Regions from separate parts of the Levilactobacillus sp. FUA 3915 genome, predicted to be linked through region 1. Evidence: riboswitches for the same ligand, from Rfam matches in the RefSeq annotation. Region 1 holds a riboswitch; the other holds the start of a gene.

Region 1 (7,506 bases):
TTCCCGGTTAATCAGTCACTCTGGTATAATAGGCGGTATCGGAGGGGATTATTTATGAATAAATTTATAACAGGAACCATCGTTGTCTTGGGGCTAGCGCTCGGTTGCGGGGAAGCCACCATGGCGCAGGCTCAGGCCAAAACCAAATGGACGCCCGGCACACCGAAACAGTTGCGCGGTGTCTGGTACGCCAAGCCACGCGTGCAGCACATGGGCCACGACACCACTGAGATTACGAACAACGCGATGATCTTGATTCCCAAGTGGTTGTACGTGATGTACGACTACGGTACGCACGACTATGGCGGCAATCGCCTGGCCTACAAGAAAGTTGGTCAAGCCTACCACTTGCGGTCCTACGACAGCGTTGAAAAAACGTGGGCCTACACCAAACTCCAGCGTCAGGGGAAGACGTTGAAGCTACAAAAGTACGGGACACGTAAGACCGGAAAAGCCTTTAAGTCGCACGCCGGCCACACCTATCAACTGCAATATAAACCAAAATTAAGTGTCAGCGTTTTGACCCGCAAGTAAGCGAAAGCGCCTGGGACAAAACTCCTAACTCACGTATTGAAAAGGACTGTTCCGAGAAATCGATGATTTCTCGGAACAGTCCTTTTTTGAATCTTATGTATACACAGAGAAGACAATCCCTGCTATTCTTAAGGCGCTGAACCCCCCAAAAAGAGATTATGAATACGTAGACTCAAGACCTATGCCTAGTTTCAACCAGGCCTAGCAGTTAAAACCCGGGAGTGTTTAAATAATTATGTGTAAATAGAAAAATAAGCAATTGAAAAGGGAAAGCCTCTCCCTTATGATAGTTAGCAACCACACTCACTTCATAGGACATAGGAGGCTTTCCCCATGACTCAGTTTAACAAAGAAATTATGGCAGCACTAGCACAAAAGCAAGATTTGGACGAAGTTTTTCGGCAACATTTGGAAACGGCCATCAATGATTTAATGCACGAGGAACTTTCATCGTTCCTCGGTTATGAACCCTACGACCGCCAAGGCTTTAACAGCGGCAATTCACGCAATGGGCATTATCTGCGAACCTTTAAAACTAAGTATGGGGAACTAAACTTGGAGGTTCCACGCGACCGAAATGGCGCCTTTAATACGCAAACTATTCCAAGCTATCAACGCCAAACGGATGGTTTAGAAGCCACGGTTGTCCAGCTCTACGAAAAAGGGATTACCACTAGTGAGATCGCGGATTTGATTGAGAAAATGTATGGTGCTCATTACACACCACAAACGGTTTCAAACCTCACGAAGGTCGTTGACCAACAGGTCAACGCCTTCAAGACGCGCCCTCTAGCGAGTCGTTACGCAGTCATTTATGTGGACGCAACATACTTACCTCTGCGCCGGGACTCAGTGGCTAAAGAAGCCGTGCATATCGCCATTGGCATTCGACCAAATGGTATGAAAGAGGTCCTAGCATACCAAGTCGCTCCAACTGAATCCAGTACCGTTTGGGAAGAGCTTCTCGTGGACATTCAGCAGCGTGGTGTAAAAGAAGTCCTCTTATTCGTGGCCGATGGCTTAGTCGGCCTTACCAACACAATTGGTGACCACTTCCCTAAGGCTAAGCTCCAGCAGTGCCTGATCCACGTCAGTCGGAACATTGAAGCTCACGTTCGAACTAAGGACCGACAAGAGGTCCTTAACGACTTCAAACTGATCCATCAAGCAGCTACCATGGACGACGCAAAACAGGCCTTAGCTGACTTCATAGACAAGTGGCAAAAGGCGTATCCAAAAGTAACGGGCAAGCTAGAAAATAATCCTCATCTCTTGACCTGTTTCACTTTTCCAGCTGCGATACGCAGTAGCATCTACAGCACAAATCTCATTGAATCATTCAACAAGAAGCTAAAACGGCAGACAAAGAAGAAAGAACAATTTCCAAATGAACCAGCACTAGAACGCGTTCTGGTCACAGTTATTCGTGACTACAACGGCCAAAATTTTGAGCGAACGCATCGAGGTTTCAAGCAAATTCAAGATACGTTAGAATCCATGTATTAGAAGCTAGCTAATGGGAGAGGACTTCCATTTACACAAAAAATTTGACACTCCCAAACCCGGGCCTAACTATGCTAATATTACTATACGAGTACGCCTTACAGGAGGTGACACCATGCAATTTACAGATAAATTTAAAATGACTAAGCAACAAGCGCAGTTCTTTGCTAAAAAGAACCTGGTCAACTTGATCTACGCGACTTCCAAGTTTGAAGGCACGCATGCCACGTTACCTCAGACGCGGACCATTGTTGAAGGGATGTCAGTGTCTGGCATCTCAACGGACGACATCACCACTATCGTTAATTTAAAACGCGGTTGGCAATTCGCTATCGACAATCAGGCCCCCTATTCACTGGCTATCAGCAATGAGATCAATCGCTTGGTCGCCCAAGCTGATTCGCTTGACCACGGTCATATCCGTACAGTCAATGTTACGTTAGATGATACGGAATACGTCCCAGACATTCCAGTTGCAGACCAAGTTCCGGAGCTGATCAACGTAACTTTAGCGCAAGACAAAACACAGACTGAATGCTTGCTGGATCTATTGCTGTTGATGATGCGTAATCAGTTTTACTGGGACGGAAATAAGCGTACAGCATTCTTGACCATCAACTATCTAGCTATTCCCATGGGTGTCGGTATCATCACCGTCAACGAACAGCAATTGGAAACCTTTAACGAGTTGTTAGCGCCATTTTACGAAACTAATGACGGTCGACAACTGAAAGACTGGTTGTACGCTAATTGCATTCACGGACTCGATTTAGCTTAAGATACGGCAAGAGTGGGGACACAAAAATCGAGTCTGGGGTTTTGTCTGTCCCAGACTCTTTTTTGCACCCATTTACTTGCCCTGAAGCTTATCCAATCGTGGTGCAATCACGGTCGACCACATGCTCTTCAAGAGCGCGTAAGCCAAGATAACCCCGACCAAGGCGCTCATGAAGAAACTGGGTAGAAACAGCCAGACGGCCCCGGTCGTCCCCATCAACCAAGCGGCCATGGGATAGGCCACGAAGGCACCAATCACGCCCGACCCCAGTAGTTCCCCGCAGACGCCGGCTAGGAGCTTCCCCGTTTTCTGGAAGAGCCAGCCGCTAAGAAACGCGCCAATCATACTGCCAGGAAAGGCCAACACTGTGCCAGTCCCCATGATATTGCGAATCACCGAGGTCAAAAATGCCTGCGCCAAAGCCCACCACGGTCCCAACAAAACGCCAGAGACCACGTCGATCAAATGCTGAACCGGGGCAACCTTGGCGACCCCAATCGTAAAGGAAAACACACTCCCACCAATCACGGCCAACGCCACCAACATGGCGGTCAGCGTTATCGGATACACTTTCTTGGACATCCTCGTCACACTCCTACTGCAAATTTACCAAAAAAGTCCCCGTTCCCCACGACGACGGCTCCCCTGGCATTTCCAGCAGACCGACCTCTTTCCTACGCGAGTCTTAGCTCAACAGGTTCAAAGGGATTGGCACGTGTCCATCTCAGCCGACTGGCACCCCTAGTGTCTTTTTCAGTTAATCCCGACTATACCGGGTGTAAAATTCAAAAGCAACTCATAATATGCTGGACTGATTGAACGTTAATTGGATTATCTCTCACATCAAACGGCAGACTGGTATACTAGGCAGTGGAGGGGATTATATGTTCAAAAAGATCGTTATCTTAACTGTTTTAACACTGTCTGCCATTCTAATATGGCCTACTGCCGCGCACGCGAGCCAGTACGTGACGACCGACAGCTACAGCCTGTCGCGGCCATCCTACTACCATAACCGGGATACTCAGACGCACTATTTGTGGAATCAACAGCACACGGCCAAATTACATAATACGAAATACTTTCCGCACACGACCTGGGTCGCCCAAAAGACGGCGCTACTCCAGCACGGCACGCACGTGGCCCGTTACTACTACGTGGTCAGTAAGAACAAACGGACTGCGGGTTGGGTCTGGCACGGCTTTCTAAAGTCCGGGACTTACCGCAAGCAAGTGCTCGCTACCGATGGACTCAGCCTATCAACGGCCCTGAACACTACTGACCAGAATCAGCTCAATCTTTTTGTCATTAAGCAGTTACAAAAGGATGGTTACGAAAACAATAACCACCTCGCAATGATGTACGATTACTACATGTCTAATCACCTGACGCCCGACCAAATGTCCATGGCCGCCGTCATCCAGCTTGTGCGGATCAAGAACTTAGACGCCGAGAAAATTACGACGGTCAATCTCCCAGCTATCACAAATCTAGCAGCGGCGATTGACCCCCAGCATCACAACGCCAAATTGGAAACGATGGGCAAGGGCCAACTGGGCCTCAAAATCGTCGCCAGCGTCGAGAAGGCACTAGTTGCCAACCACGATACGACCTACGTTTTATACCCAACGGCGAGCGGTAATCTGACAAATGGCCAGATTTCCTTCACGCTGTATCTTTACGAATGATGACTAACTAAACACACACATGACACAAACACAAAGGCCCCGAGAAAATTTCTCAGGGCCTTTACGTTTGTAAAAGATTCTAACCTTATTGACGTAAACTTCAGCAAATCAGCATCCACCACTAATCTAGGTCTATACTCTTCGTAGCGATAGCCGGAGTGGAGGCCGTTTACATGAAACCAGTTAACATTTTTGACACCTACTCTAAATGGTTTAAGCTGCTAAACGCACTCTTTATCCCTTTTGCCATATTAGAGCTGGTAGCAATCAAGCTGAACATCTTAAGCCTAATCGCCTCAATACTCAGCGGCATTTACTTTAGTCTCTGGTTTGTATCCCTTATCGGCGAGAGCATTTACAGGATCATCAGATACTTGATTCGGAATCGTCCTAAAAATTAAAGCGTGCTCAGGCTCAAACCTGAACGCGCTTTTTACATAGATAGTTATTTTAGAATATTATTCTGTCCAATCCTACCAAACCACAACCAACACCTTGACCATAACCACAAGTTTCAGTTCTAAACCCGTGCCAGCCGCAGGGATGGTAAAACTGGGCCTAGCTGTGAGCAATGTCAGTGACCAGAGGCGGGTCAAAATGCCCGGCTGTGTCGGTGGTCTTGGCTGGGGTATTCTCCCAGCCTAGCCCACGGGACAACCTTTGAGACCGCTCTTCGGCTCAAAGTTGAGGTGGAAGCCCGCCCCTCAGGCTGGAACCGGCCCCACAGCAGGGTGTTTTGAACCCACCGGCGGGAACGGACAGTCCCCACAGCGACCAGGCCCAGTTTTCACCAGCCCGGAGGCGCCAGTTTAGAACTCGATTAACTTGTGGTGGATGGCGTAGCGGACTAGCTCGACGTGCGACGTCAAATCCAATTTCCGCATAATACTAGCCTTATGCGCCTCCACCGTCTTGGTCGTGATATTCAGCTTAGCCGCCACTTCCTTGTTGGAGTACCCCAAAGCCACCAGCGGCATGACTTCCCGCTCCCGTTTGGACAACGGACTGTGGCCCCACAGATTGGTCTTGTTCACGTCCGTGAGGATATTCTTGATGTCTGACTTCAGCAAGATTACGTTCTCATCCACGTAATGCCGGCCGTTCACAATGGTCGTGATGGCATTGATGATTTCGCTATCCGGCGAACTCTTCAGGACATAACCAGACGCGCCGTTCTTAATGGCCTGGTCCACATAATCCTCTTCGCCGTGCATCGATAAAATTAAAATCCAAATTTTCGGGTACTGGCTGTGAATCCGTTTGGTCGTCACCAGGCCACTTTCACCCGGCGGCATGCTCAAATCCATGATAATCATATCAATATCGCCCTGACCGGCGCGCACAAAAGTATCATTACCATTGGCCGCCTCCGCGACGACTTGGTAATCCGGCTGATCATCCACGATAGCTTTCAGGCCCGACCGCACGATTGCGTGGTCGTCCGCTACTAAGACTTTATACATGTTGAAGGCTCCCCTTACTCGTGCAGACTGGAAACTTAACCGACACCGTGGTCCCCACGCCCGGCGTAGATTCCAACTGGAAAATCCCACTCAATGACTTGATGCGTTCGTGCATATCGCTCAAGCCTAGGGAGTGGCCGTTAAATTGGGAATGTTTAGCCACATCGAACCCGTCCCCGTCATCAATAATTTGGAGGGTAATAAAGTGGTTATGCTCAACCAATAAGAGCATAATCTCCTGCGGGTTGGCATGTTTCACGGCATTGTTGATGGCTTCCTGGGCGACCCGATACATGGCACTCTGAATCGCCGACGATAGCTGTTCCGGCTTAGCGTTGCCGCCAACCGAAATCGCAATGCCAGTCGTGCTCTGCAGGCGGGTGGCCAGCGACCGCAACGCCGCGAATAAACCAAAGTCGTCCATGACTGACGGCCGCACCGCCAGCGCCATGTTCTTGACCTCGGCCAAGGTGGCCTGGAGTTGCTGGGTAATCGCATCGGCCTGTTGTTGCCGTTCGGCCGGGCTGAGGTCACAGTTGGCCAACCGTTTGACCCCGGTCGTCGCAAAATACAGCCCCTGGGCAACGTTGTCATGGAGGTCCGCCGAAATTTGATGACGGTCTTCCTCGTTGGCCTTGACCACGTAGCGACTGATTTCTTCATTTTGGGCCAGTCGGAGTCCCCGATTGACAGAACTGCAGCTCTTTAACGTTAAGGAGGAGATATGTTGTCGCAAGTCCAAGGCCTTGTAAAACATCAAGTAGCCTGCATCCACCGAGTCATCCTCAGCGGATAGGACCGGCACCACGACTTCTCGGGCCTGTTTGGCGATTTCACAGGTTGGGCAATCCGTTACGGGTCGTCCCTGTTGATTGACCGCCGCGTGGCCAATTTCATATAAGTAATGTGGATCAAAATTCAATTTTTCTTTCAAACACCGCGCTGCCTGATTACACGCTAGCATCTCATCTTCTTGGAATAAAATAATGGCAACGGGGGCGTTTTCAAAGTAACGATCAATCCACTTTTCGTTCTCATTCAAAGCCCATCCTCCTTGTCCTATTTTGGTTCAATCTTTAAATTATGTTCACTGCCGTTAATTGGTCATGGTCACAATCATTTAGCAGGATACCTACTACAGTTGTAGTATAACATACTGTCAGTGAAGCGTTTTCAGTTTCCGGACAAACTTAATCTTCAGACACCAAAAAGGCCGACTTCTCGCAAAAAGTCGACCTTTGTTCGTTGGTTCTGACACCTAACCAACCCTATTTATTCTCCGCCAACTGCCGGTTGAATTGACACTTCAACGCCGCCAGCTTAACTTCGATGACTTCATTTTGATTGATGCGAGTGAAGGCCAGCGTCTCATCCATGAGGCGTTGAATCGTCGCCGGTTGCTTGCCCTGATTGACCGCGTTTTGCGTGGCCAAGAACTTCAGGCGGGGCAGGTAATACGTGACCCGCTCGTCGGAACACAGCTGCACGCCGGTGTCAATCAGTTGATTGCTCAGCCGATACTTTTCCTGGCCCGCATAGA
Region 2 (7,506 bases), 1.0 Mb from region 1:
GACCAATCTCCGCGTACAGCCAATAACAGGGGAGTAATCCCGCCACCGCACCGGCCGGACCCGCCGTCATCAAGGACCGGTAGAGGTGACTGGTATAGGCGTAACCCGTGGGAGCGACGGCGGTATTGGTGACTTCTTCCGGCGTGATATTTAAGCGGTCAAAGAAGGTTTGCCGCACCGCAATTTCACCCTGACGGAGGCTCTCTGCCCCGGCCCTTAGCTGTTTGACGACGCGGGGGTCCTGGCTTTGGTCGGCGGCTAAATCATGGAGTTTCCCAAATTCGTGGAGGTAGTAATGGTCTTGAATGAGGTAGTAGCGGAACGTGTCGCCGGGTAAGGTGCCGGCCTGCAGCTGTTGGATGAAGGGATGGCGTTTGGAGGCGTCCCAGCTAGCTTGGGTGGCCGCGTGTGCTAAATCAGTAAACATCATGACAGAAACTCCTTTTCTAAATTAGGGTAAGCCAATGAAGAGACCGACTTGAACCAGAATCAGACTAATGCCGCAGAGCCACCAGTCGCGGGCCCGCAAAGCTACCGTGACGGCGTGCGTCCGGGGTGCGCCTTCCACAAAACCGTGGGAGGTCATGGCGGCGGCGAGCTGGTCCGACCAGTTCATGGCGGCCAGAATCACTTTGAAATACAACTGGGGCGACCAGACGTGGAGGACTTGCCCACGCATCAACGCTGCGGCCTTAATGGTGGCGACCTCTGCCTGAATCTTCGGCATCAGGTTGAAGGCGGCCAGGAAGCCATAGGCAAATTTCGACGGTAGTTTGGCGTTTTGCTCCAGCGACCGGGTCAGCGTCAACGGGTCCGTCGTTTGGGTGAAGAGCCCGCCCATGTAAACGTAAACGAACATCCGCGTGAAGATGACGATGAGAAAATGGTGGGTGGTCGTTCCCTGGAGCGCTAACGACCAGACTAGAGCGCTGGCGAAGAAGAGCGGCACGACGGTTAGCCACAGGAGGCGTTTCCATTTCACGTGGCCCACGAACATCAGGATTAGACTAATGATGATCAGGGCGACGTTGACCGTCCACACCTGGGTGAAGGACACCTCGAGAGCAATCAGGATGACGAGCGCTAATTTTAAACTCGGATTCATGCTGGGGCCCCCTTGTAGGTGAGATGGTGGTCGGCCAGGGCGAGGTGTAAGGTGATGAGGTCGTCCAGGCCGCTGAGTTGGTGGCTGATCATGATTAGGGTCAGGTGAAGGTCGCGCTGAACGGTGGTGAGAATGTGCATGACCACTTGAATCGACGCGAAGTCCAGGCCCTTTAGCGGTTCGTCGAGGAGGAGAACCGCGGGTGCCATGATCAGCATGCAGAGTAATTGGAGCTTCTTTTGCTGGCCGCTACTGAGCGAGTAGATGATCTGCTCGGTGTGCTCGGCCAGGTTGAGTTGCGTTAAGAGGTCTTGGACCCGTTCGGCCGTGAAGTAGTCGCGGTTGCCAAATTTGCGGGAGAGTGCGAGTTCCTCGGCCACGGTCACGTTGAGAAATTGCGAGCTGGCCGCCTGGAACATGAGGCCCACGGACCGCGCGTACTGCTTGCGGGGGAGCTTTTGAATGTCGGTCCCGTCGTAGGTCAGGCGTCCTTGGTATTTGCCAAGGCGGACCAGCGCCCGAAAGAGGGTGGATTTGCCACTCCCATTGGGGCCGGTGATCAGGGTCGCTTGATGGGCAAATAGCGCCAGATCTTGCGGTGCCAATAGTTCACGCTCACCGTGTCCCAGGCGCAGTTGCGTGCCCTGCAGACTGATGGGCAGTTCACCCGGTAAAGTGACGTGAGTCAGCTGAAGCTTATCGGGGGTAAACGCCGCGAACCGGGCCTGCGTATCTGCTGGCGACAAGAGGGTCAGCTTCCCCATATCCAGCACGGCCAGATGGTCCACCCAGCGGTCGTAATTGCTGAGGTCGTGATCGGCGAGGATGATGGTCTTGCCGCGCTTGGTACACAGGGCGACAAGCTTTTCGAGCAGGGCCAGCCGCGTTGGCGGGTCGATGCTGGCGAAGGGTTCGTCCAGCAAAATGACGTCGCTGTCCATGGCCACGATGATGGCGAGGGCCACCTTCTGTTGTTCACCACCGGACAGCTGCATCAGTAGCCGGTCTTGTAAATCGGTGATGCCGATGAAATCGAGGGCGGCGGTGATTTTGGCGGGGATGTCAGCCGGGTCAATGCACTGGTTTTCCAGGGCGAACCGCAACTCGTTTTTCACCGTGTCCATGGTGAATTGCGTGCTGGGTTCCTGGAAGAGCATGGCGACGGTGGCGGCCCGCTTGGTTGGGGCAATGTCGGCCAGTGGCTGGTCGTTAAAGGTGATACTGCCAGCGGTTGGCAGCGGGGTGAGCCCCGCAATCAGCTTGAGCAGCGTCGACTTGCCGCCACCGGAGACCCCGGTTAATAGGGAAAACTTGCCACTGGGAAACGTGACGTTCAGGTCATCGAGGACGGGCCGGGAACGTTTGGGATAGGTAAATGTCAGTGAATGAACCGCTACGGTGGCCACAATGATTCCTCCAATTCTACAATGATGTTGCTGGGTTACGGGTACGCGTGGGAGTCGCCTTGCCGGTCGGTGAAAATGGACCGTGACGCTGTGGGCGGACACCCGAAGCCTGAGGAGCGGTCTTCGGGCTCACTTTGAGCCGCGAAAACCGCGTCTCAAAGATGCCAATTCTCTAAGCGGCAAGGTCCCCGCTAAGAGAATTCTCACGGCTGAGTCCATTTTCACCGACCTCACGGCTGATACGGCGGTAACCAGCAACGTTGGTGGTTACGGGATTCAGGGCCACCTTCACCTTGTGGTGGGTGGTCGTGAGTTAGCTGTGATTAATTTGGTATCGAAGCTGTTAAGCTTGTGTTCGGTTGGGTAATCTTTGACCCTTGGTGCGGTCAGAGATTGGATGGATAATAGGATGAGAAAATTGTTCAAGAATGATTGATTGGGGTGCAGACAGTGCCGGCCGTGAGGGAAAAGAAAATTGGCTCAGCCGAGGTTTAAGCCGTCCTGCCCCCAGCGTTCCGGTCAATTTTCTTTTCCCGGTAAAGCGCATGGTAAAATCAACCGTTATTTGACGTTTGGTAAGACGTGCGCGCGGGCTAGTAGGTTGGTGATCAGCTTGGTTAAGACGCCACCGAAGAGGAAGACCGAGCAGAAACGGACCGCGAACAGGAGAATCAGGAAACCAAAGTGGTAAGCGGAGTACCCACTGCGGACCAGGTCCCAGGCGAAGGTGACAATCGTGGTGGTCAGCGCGGTCAGAACCAGCGTGACCCAATTGTATTTCTTGTAGCGCATGGCGGCGAAGCCAATTTCAGCGCCCAGTCCTTGCACGGCGCCGGAAATCAGCGTGCTAGCGCCCCAGATGCCGCCCAGGAACATTTCCACAACGGCGCCGAGAAATTCGCCCAGCGTGGCCGCCCCTGGAATCCGGATGATAAAGCCGGCCAGGGGACCCGCCATGACCCAGACACCCAGCAAAATTTCGTTAGCCAGGGGTTGGAGCCCAAATGGGGCGAGGGCCGCTGCCAATAACGTGTAAACGGGATTAATGACCCAGAAAATAACCCCCATAAAAATTGCTAAAATTGTGACCAAAATAATATCTCTAATATGCCAAGCCTTCATAACCCGATGCCTCCTAGAATTTTTTGACAGGGGAGTCTATTGTGAAAAAAATCCCCACTAAGAAAGTGCTTAGTGGGGTTCATTGACAGCATAAAAGTACGCATCCCTTCGCTGGTATTAACCAGAGCAGGTTCAATGGGTTTGATCTCAGCCGTGAGGCACCCCAGTCGTATTTGATTGACTCTAGCGTAACTAATTTGCTGGGTAAATGCAACCATTGCCCAAAATAATCGTGCCTAGTCGTTGATTTATTCAGGATGGAAACGTTTTTTACAATTTCGTTACGACCGGGATATTTCACGTCTAAAGCGGTTAATCGGGCTATCCGTTGCGGGGCAAGAGTGCTATTCTAATAGTTGGTTATCTTAATTATTATACGATAGGAAGGATTTAACTCATGAGAAATTTACATATGAAACGCGGCCTGATGGCGTTTGCCGTGGCCTTAACGGTCGGCGGCACTATCAGCGCTGTCGTGCCTGCCAACGCTGCTTCAGCCTACAAAACGGTCAGCACGAAAACCATTAAGAAGACGGCCTACCACAAGAAACATGCCAAGGGAGCCATTTATAACAAAGCCCACACCCGTAAGGTCAGCAACCTAACGACCCACCCGCACACGACGTGGTACGCCACGAAGCAGGCGACGCTGAAGCATGGCAAGTCGACCGGCGTTTATTTCTACGTCAAGAACAGCAAGAATAGTGTGAAGGGCTGGGTTTGGCACGGCTACCTGAAGAAGGGGAAGGCGCCATTTGTCTTGACCAAGGCCAAGGCGGCGGTTGCCATGAACGCCAAGACGGGGAAGGTCGTTTGGTCCAAGAACGCCAACACCGCACGGCCCATCGCGTCCGTTTCTAAATTAATGACGTTATATCTGGCTTTGAAGAAGGTTGATGGCAAGACCAGCAACTGGAATCACAAGGTCAAGATTACCAGCCGTGGCTTGGTTTCCATGAGCCGGAGTGCCGACTGTGGGGGCTTCCATTTCAAATTGAATCATAGCTACACCGTCAAGCAACTGTACTACGCGGCATTCCTGGATTCGTCCAACAACTCCGCTATCGCGCTGGGCAAATGGGTCAGCGGCAGTAACGGCAAGTTTATCAAGAAGATGAACGCCCAAGCCAAGTCCTGGAAATTGGGTAAGGCCCACTTCGTTTCAGCTTCCGGTCTGGAAAACAGCGACCTGCGGCGGTTCGGTTACGGCTACGGTAAGGCCAACGCCAACAAGGTTTCCGCTAAGGACGTTGCCATTATTGCCCGGCACCTGATCACCAGCTACCCCCGTATCTTAAAGGATGGCAAGATTGGCTCGATGAAGGTCAACGGTCAGGTCTGCCACAACTACAACAACCTGTTGAAGGGGCGGAAGTACTACCGCGCCTCACTGAAGGTCGATGGGTTGAAGACGGGTTACACGCCGCTGGCTGGGTACTGCTTCGTGGGTACCGGTCAGAAGAAGGGTAAGCAACGTGTGATCACCGTTGTGTTGCATGATGAGAACGAGTTCACGGAGACGAAGTCCTTGATGGATCACGCCTACCGCCTCAGCAGCATGAACAACTAATCCTGGGTTTAAATTTGTGTTGTGGACAGCGCCTCCGGGCTGGTGAAAACTGGGCCTGGTCGCGTCCGTTCCCGGCGGCGAGCTCAAGGCACCCTGCTGTGGGGTCGGTTCCAGCCTGAGAAGCGGGCTTCCACCTCAACTTTGAGCCTGAGGGGCGGTCTCAAAGGCTGTCCCATGCTCTAAGCTGAGTGAGAAACCTCAGCTAAGACCATCGACACAGCCGGTCACCTTGGCTCGCCTCTGGTCACTCCCACGACCGGCCCAGTTTTCCCAGCCCTGCGGCTGACACTGGTTTAGCCCGCAGGATTGGTTGTTTTGCTTCGTGGAGGTGGCTGACTGCTGGGGTTGTGTTGTGGTTGGTCAGATTCACGTAATAGCCATAAAATTGTTTTGAAAAGGTCCTACTGAGAGTTTTCTTGGTAGGACCTTTTTCGTGGCTTGAATTGTGTCTACTGAAGAGTCCACAATCGTTAACCATCCTAGTTATTTAGCCACCAACTTGTGGATTACGGTAAAGTTACGTCCCCAACAAGTAAGTTACAGATGGGCCGGAATCCTTGTGGGAACGGCGTTTATCGTGTTAGGGTGACTTATATAAAGTTTTTAATGAGGAGAGGTCTACATATGATGAAATCAGGAAAAACCAAGTGGCTGGTGCTGGCGTTAATGTTTGTATTGACGCTGGGTGCCGGGCTGAGCTTGCAGGTGACTGCCGATGCGGCCGTTTATTCTACGGTGTCGACGGCGACCATGACCAAGACGGCTTACCACAAGAAGAGCACGGCAGGGGCCATTTATAATCAGGCGCATAATCGTAAGATTGCTTCGCTGAAGAGTTACCCCAACACGACTTGGTACGCCACCCAGAAGGCAACCTTGAAGCACGGTAATTCTAAGGGGATTTACTATTATGTGGCCAACAAGTCTGGTTCCGTGAAGGGCTGGATCTGGCACGGCTACCTGACCAAAGGAAAGGCGCCATTCGGTCTGAAATACGCCAAGAACGCTATTGCCATGGACTACACGACGGGTAAGGCCGTCTGGTCCAAGAGTGCCAACACGGCGCGGCCCATCGCGTCCGTTTCTAAATTGATGACGCTGTACCTGGTCTTACAAAAGGTTGACGGCAACGCATCTACTTGGAACCAGGTCGTCGACACCAGTAGCAAGGGCCTGATTGCCATGAGCAAGAGTTCTGCCTGCGGCGGTTTTGTGTTCCAAACGGGGCACACTTACACCGTCAGAGAGCTGTATGACGCGGCCTTGCTGGATTCTTCCAACAACGCGGCAATCGCTTTGGGCGAATGGGTTGCCGGTAGCAATGCTAAGTTCATTCAACAGATGAACGCGCAAGCCAAGAGCTGGAACCTGGGTAAGGCCAGTTTCGTCTCGGCTTCCGGTCTGGAAAACAGTGACTTGAAGGCCTTTGGTTACGCCTACGGGACAGCCAATGCCAACATGGTCTCCGCCAAGGATGTGGCGCTGATTGCGCGGCACCTGATCCAAGACTACCCCCAAATTTTGACCGACGGCGCGGTTGGGTCAAAGACCGTTGATGGCCAACTCTGCTACAATTATAACAACATGCTGTCTGGTCGGAAATACTACAAGGCGTCATTGAACGTTGATGGCTTGAAGACCGGGTACACGCCGCTGGCTGGGTACTGCTTCGTGGGGACTGGTCAACAGGCTGGCAAGCACCGGGTGATTACCGTGGTGCTGCATGATATTAATGAGTTCACGGAAACGCAATCCCTGATGAAGCAAGCCTACAGCTACAGCAGCATGAAAGCTTAATCTGGGGGTTAAACTTGTGTTTGTGGACAGCGCCTCCGGGCTGGTGAAAATGGGCCGTGGCGCTGTGGGCGCACGCCCGAAGCCGAAAGGCGGTCTTCGGGCTTACTTTGAGCCGCTAAGAAGCGCGTCTCAAAGATAGCAGTTGCCTAAGCGGGGAACCCGCTAAGGCAACTCCCACGGCTGAGCCCATTTTCACCAGCCCTGCGGCTGACACTGGTTTAGCCCAGGATTGTGTCGTTCTGCGTCGTGAGAGGTGACTGGTTACTGGGATGGGGGTATCCGTTCCCGTCACCTTGGATCGTCACTGGTCACTTCCACGGCTGGCCCGGTTTTCCCAGCTCTGCGGCTGATACGGGTTGAGCCCGATTAAGTGTCACCCTGTCTCTGTGGCGGCTAATCAGATTGATTGTCTTTTAAACTGACTAATTACTAAGCGTCGTCCTGAAACAATGGGATGGCGTTTTTATTTTTCTATCCAACTAGTGTTGGGGTGATCTGGTTGTTGG

The links. Region 1 has a riboswitch for thiamine pyrophosphate ahead of thiW (energy coupling factor transporter S component ThiW). Riboswitches for the same ligand answer to the same signal wherever they lie in the genome.
Region 2: another riboswitch for thiamine pyrophosphate. It lies ahead of ACEPST_RS09240 (ECF transporter S component); the one in region 1 lies ahead of thiW (energy coupling factor transporter S component ThiW).

The regions. Positions count from the first base shown of each region.
Region 1 covers NZ_CP168704.1:988,664-996,169, forward strand. The annotation lists gene ACEPST_RS04810 (hypothetical protein) at 55-534, shown strand; gene ACEPST_RS04815 (IS256 family transposase) at 868-2,040, shown strand; gene ACEPST_RS04820 (filamentation induced by cAMP protein fic) at 2,153-2,815, shown strand; gene thiW (energy coupling factor transporter S component ThiW) at 2,888-3,397, opposite strand; TPP riboswitch at 3,470-3,568, opposite strand; gene ACEPST_RS04830 (hypothetical protein) at 3,700-4,503, shown strand; gene ACEPST_RS04835 (response regulator) at 5,313-5,966, opposite strand; gene ACEPST_RS04840 (sensor histidine kinase) at 5,959-7,008, opposite strand; gene ACEPST_RS04845 (helix-turn-helix domain-containing protein) at 7,235-7,506, opposite strand, start outside.
Region 2 covers NZ_CP168704.1:1,985,358-1,992,863, forward strand. The annotation lists gene tenA (thiaminase II) at 1-430, opposite strand, end outside; gene ACEPST_RS09230 (energy-coupling factor transporter transmembrane component T family protein) at 452-1,105, opposite strand; gene ACEPST_RS09235 (ABC transporter ATP-binding protein) at 1,102-2,511, opposite strand; gene ACEPST_RS09240 (ECF transporter S component) at 3,073-3,633, opposite strand; TPP riboswitch at 3,720-3,809, opposite strand; gene ACEPST_RS09245 (D-alanyl-D-alanine carboxypeptidase family protein) at 4,031-5,203, shown strand; gene ACEPST_RS09250 (serine hydrolase) at 5,828-7,000, shown strand.